DNA from 2 places in the Cryobacterium sp. TMT2-18-2 genome. Region 1 is predicted to be linked to the other one. Evidence: predicted binding sites of a transcription regulator. Region 1 holds the regulator's gene; the other holds the start of a gene.
What was found. The regulator LexA, encoded in region 1, represses DNA repair genes until DNA is damaged. The targets are predictions, from matches to a motif close to TCGAACANNTGTTCGA.
Positions count from the first base shown of each region.

Region 1 (2,397 bases):
CCACCTCAGCCGGGATGCCGTGGGTGTTCTCGTTCACGTTGAGAGCCACCGGCACGTGCAACTGCGGCGCCCCGTAGGGGGTGAGTCCGCGCAGATTATCGCGAAGGGGCAGATCGTTGAGACTGGTCACTCCCCCCATGTTACCGGGGTGAGACCGGCGGGGACTCGTTGCGGGTAGTTCACAGGTCGTTCGGAAGTGCCAGCCGCTGACCGGGCTGCACGCTGTCGGACGGCAGCTGGTTGAGGCTCACAATCTCGGCGATCACCTCGCGCGGATCGGCCGTGGGCGCAATTGTCTCGGCAAGTTGCCAGAGCGACTGCCCCGACTTGATGGTGACGTAGTCGAAGGCCGTGGCCACGCGACCGACGGTCGAGTTCTCGGCGGCGGCAATGCCTCCGTTGAGGGCGACGGCCAGAGCCACGGCCACGAGCGGAAAGGCAGCCAGGCACGTGAAAACGACGCGACCGCGCCGGGTGAGTCGGAGCCGGGTGCGTCCGGTCGTGATGGGGACGCCTCGTTCAAGTGCAGTGCTCATGTCATACCTCCTGTGAGAAGCCGCATCCGACTCTCGGCCGGGAGAGCCGGATGCGAACTTATGTTCCGAATGTATATTCGATTATTCGAACAATCAAGCTTTTTTCGGTAGTTTCTGAAATATTCATCCCGACCCAATCGAATACATGTTTGTTTAATGGCCTCAACGCGGATACAGTTTCGATTGTTGATTGACACTCAATCAGGCACCCCCGACATTCGCGTGAATCGGCGGCATTCGATGCGTGCCGCCAGCGCATCAATCACAACGAGGAGCGACGAACGTGGCACAGAACACCAGCGGTCCCCGCGACAAGGGCGGCACCAGACGGCGCAAGAGCCTCAGCGAGAAGCAGCTCGCCATCCTTGACGTCATCCAACGCTCGGTCAGCCAACGCGGCTATCCGCCGAGCATGCGGGAGATCGGCGACGCCGTCGGCCTGTCGTCACTGTCGAGCGTCACCCACCAGCTCAACCAGTTGGAACTGAGCGGTTACCTCCGCCGCGACCCGAACCGCCCCCGAGCGCTGGAGGTGCTCATCGAGATTCCGCAGTCGCCCGAAGACACGACGGCCGGAGCCTCGGAAAGTTTCCACACCGGAGTGCAGGTCGGCGACGCCGCCATGGTTCCGCTCGTCGGTCGCATCGCCGCCGGCATCCCGATCACCGCCGAACAGCAGATCGACGAGATTTTCCCGCTGCCCCGCCAGCTGGTGGGGAAGGGCGACCTGTTCATGCTCAAGGTGTCGGGCGAATCGATGATCGACGCCGCCATCATGGACGGCGACTGGGTCGTCGTGCGGCAGCAGAAGACCGCCGAAAACGGTGAAATCGTTGCTGCCATGCTCGACAACGAGGCAACCGTCAAGGTCTTCCGCCAGCGCGACGGGCACACCTGGCTACTGCCCCGCAACACCAACTTCGAACCCATCGTCGGCGATCACGCCGAGATTCTGGGGAAGGTTGTGGCCGTGCTGCGGTCGGTTTAGGGCAACAGCACTGAAGTTCATTAGCACTTCAGGCCGACTCTTGGTCTCGACGGTTTCGACCAACGTCGTGGTGACGCGCGTGTGTTGAGTCGCCATGGTTGTTTCGGTCGGGCCTTATGGGCCGGGTCTTGTGGGCCGGGTCTTGTGGGCCGGGCACGAACACTGGTTTTGGTGTCGTGCCCGGCTTTTGTGTGGGTGGAGGCAGGGTCAGGCGGAAACGGAGGAGGTCAGGCGGGCGCGGAGGATGCGGGTCGCAGCGAGCATGTTGTGCAGGGACTGGACGGTTTCGGCGTAGCCGCGGGTTTTGAGGCCGCAGTCGGGGTTCACCCAGAGCCGGATGGCCGGGATGGCCGCCGCGGCGCGCTCGAGCAGGTCGGTGAGTTCGGCCACGCTCGGCACACGCGGCGAGTGGATGTCCCACACTCCCGGGCCGATACCGTGATCGAAGCCCTGGGACCGGATATCGCCCACCACCTCCATGCGGGAGCGTGCCGCCTCGATGCTGGTCACATCCGCGTCCAGGTTGCGGATCGCGTCGATGACCACCCCGAACTCCGAGTAGCAGAGGTGGGTGTGGATCTGGGTGGCCGCGGCCGCACCGGCCGTCGCCAGGCGGAAGGACCCCACCGACCAGTCGAGGTATTCCGCCTGGTCCTTCTGCTTCAGCGGCAGCAGCTCCCGCAGCGCGGGCTCGTCGACCTGGACGATCTGAATGCCGGCCGTCTCCAGGTCGGCGATCTCGTCCCGCAGGGCCAGGGCCACCTGCCTGGCCGTCTCGCCGAGCGGCTGGTCGTCGCGCACGAACGACCACGCGAGGATCGTGACCGGACCGGTGAGCATCCCCTTGACGGGCTTGGGCGTCAGACCCTGCGT
Region 1 is NZ_SOFU01000037.1:32,142-34,538, forward strand. It holds gene E3O22_RS13210 (histidinol-phosphate transaminase) at 1-139, opposite strand, end outside; gene E3O22_RS13215 (LysM peptidoglycan-binding domain-containing protein) at 180-536, opposite strand; gene lexA (transcriptional repressor LexA) at 820-1,524, shown strand; gene metE (5-methyltetrahydropteroyltriglutamate--homocysteine S-methyltransferase) at 1,732-2,397, opposite strand, start outside.

Region 2 (2,397 bases), on a different contig from region 1:
AACGACCTCGAGGCCGAGGGGGTGCTGAACCCCGGCACCGGGCACTCTGCCGACGGAACTCTGTACCTGCTCCCCCGACTGGTCGCCACCGGAAACGTCTCCCGTGTCGGACTCGCAAAGGTCATCATCACCGACGGCATTCCCACGGGCGTCGAACGCGAGGGTGTCGTTCTTGCGCCGGACCGCGGCTGGGAGCGCGGCGCGAACAACGCCGGCGTGGAAGATCCCAGGATCACCTTCGTCCCCCGGCTCGGACTACACGTGATGACCTACGTCGCCTACGGCCCGCTCGGCCCGCGCACGGCCGTTGCCGTGTCCTCGGACCTGCGCGAGTGGCGCCGGCTCGGTCCGGCGCTGTTCGCCTTCGACGACACGCTGGACATGGACCTGAACCTGTTCCACAACAAGGACACCGTGTTCTTCCCGGAGCCGGTCGCCGGCCCGCATGGAGTCGAGTGCTTCGCCGTGCTCCACCGTCCGATGTGGGACCTGGGCGAGGTCAAGCCGGGTGAGGGCATCCGTGTTCCCGCCGGCGTCACCGACACCCGGCAGAGTATCTGGATCAGCTATCTGCCGGTCGCGGATGTGCTCGCCGACATCACGAAGCTCACCTTCTGGAGCGGCCACCGTTTCCTGGCCGGGCCGGAATTCGCGTTCGAAGAGCTGAAGATCGGCGGCGGCCCCGCCCCGTTGCGGGTGCCGGAGGGTTGGCTGCTGATGCACCACGGGGTCACCGGAACCATCAACGGCGCGTTCTCGCAGCAGCAGAAGGTGAACTACTCGGCCGGAGCAATGATTCTCGACGCGGATGACCCGACCATCGTGCTGATGCGCACCTCGGAGCCGCTGCTCAAGGCGGAGACGCCCGACGAGATCAGCGGCATCGTGCCGAACGTGGTGTTCCCGACCGCGATCGAGGAGATCGAGGGGCAGCTGTTCGTGTTCTACGGCATGGCCGACTCGAAGATCGGCGTGGCGCGCCTGGATCGCCTGGGCTCGTCGGCGCGCTCGAGCGCTTGAGCGCTTGTCCGTTGGTGGCGTTCTCGCCGGGGCTCAGCCCCGGGAGGCCGCCTTCGGTTTTCCTGGCGCAGGGTGTGGCAGCAGGCGCACGGTAGGACATGCGCCGAGAACCGGCACCCGCGCGCGTCCGGCCTCCGAGGCGAACTCGCGCCGGTGGCCGAGACCAGGGCTGACCCCCCGGAAACGGACTGGACACGTCTTCGAAGTTCGTACCCAATATAGACCAAAATAAGTGACGGACTCTCGACTACGTGTGCTAATTGAGGTATCCTCGTACCATGAGGAACCTCGCGGAAGACCTCTGGCAGGCGGCCGATGCCGTGGCCCTGCTGGGCTCCTCGAGCGCCGACTATGAGGCCCTGCCCGACGCCGCCGTGCTGGCCGGTCAGAAGAAGATCGCAGCGGCCCGCAGGCTGCTTGACACCCGCGCCGCGTTGATGGCCGCAACCATCGCCCGCCGGTCCCGCCCGGAGCTCGGCCACTCGGGGCTGGCCGCGCAGCAGGGGTTCCTCTCGCCGGAGGCCCTCATCCAGAACTGGACCGGCTCCTCGAAGGGCGATGCGTACAAGCTCGTCGCGGTCGGCACGATGATGGCCGACACCGAGGCGGCCGACAAGCTGGTCGACGCGACGCTCTCGACGCTCTCGACGCCCGACGCGGATGCTGTCGAGGTCGCTGAGTTCGTCGCGAGGGTGCCGTGGCAGGCGCCGATCGCCCGGGCCGTGACCGCCGGCACCCTCTCCGTCGACGCGGCCGAGTCGATCCGGGCCGGACTCGGCCAGATCGACGCCCCGGTCACCGCGGAGAAGCTCGCGGCGGCCCTCGCGGCGCTCCTCACCGAGGCGTCAACGGTGAATGCCGACGAGGTCTTCAAACGGGCCCGCCGGATGCGCGACCGGCTCGACGAGGCCGGCATCGCCGCCCGCGAGAAGCAAACCCACGACGACCGCTACCTGAAGATCTACCGCCTGGGCGAAGAAGATGCAGGACGACCCCCGCAGCACCGACCAGATCGCCGCGGACTCTCTGCTGCAGCTGCTGAAGATCGCCGGCGAGGCCGGCCCCGGCCGGGTCTGCGGTGGTCGCGACCCTCGGTGCGGGTCATCGTGACCGAAAAGGCGCTCACGGCGGTCCCGGGCGAAGAGACGGGAACGACCGAACCCGCCGCTCACGGGCAGATCGAGGGCAACCCGGTGCCGATCTCGCAGGAAACCATCGACCGGCTGCTCTGCGAGACCGGCACCCGCGGCATCAAGTTCGACGCGGAAGCCCAGATCATCGACGTCGGCCGCGACGAACGACTCTTCACCGAGGCACAGCGGACCGCAATGGGGTACGTGACGGCGGATGCCTCTGGGGCGGCTGCGACCGGTCACC
Region 2 is NZ_SOFU01000010.1:145,373-147,769, forward strand. It holds gene E3O22_RS03465 (glycosidase) at 1-1,020, shown strand, start outside; gene E3O22_RS03470 (DUF222 domain-containing protein) at 1,299-2,397, shown strand, end outside.
Region 2: a site for LexA is predicted at 1,264-1,279, ahead of E3O22_RS03470 (DUF222 domain-containing protein). Genes of this name have one in related genera too.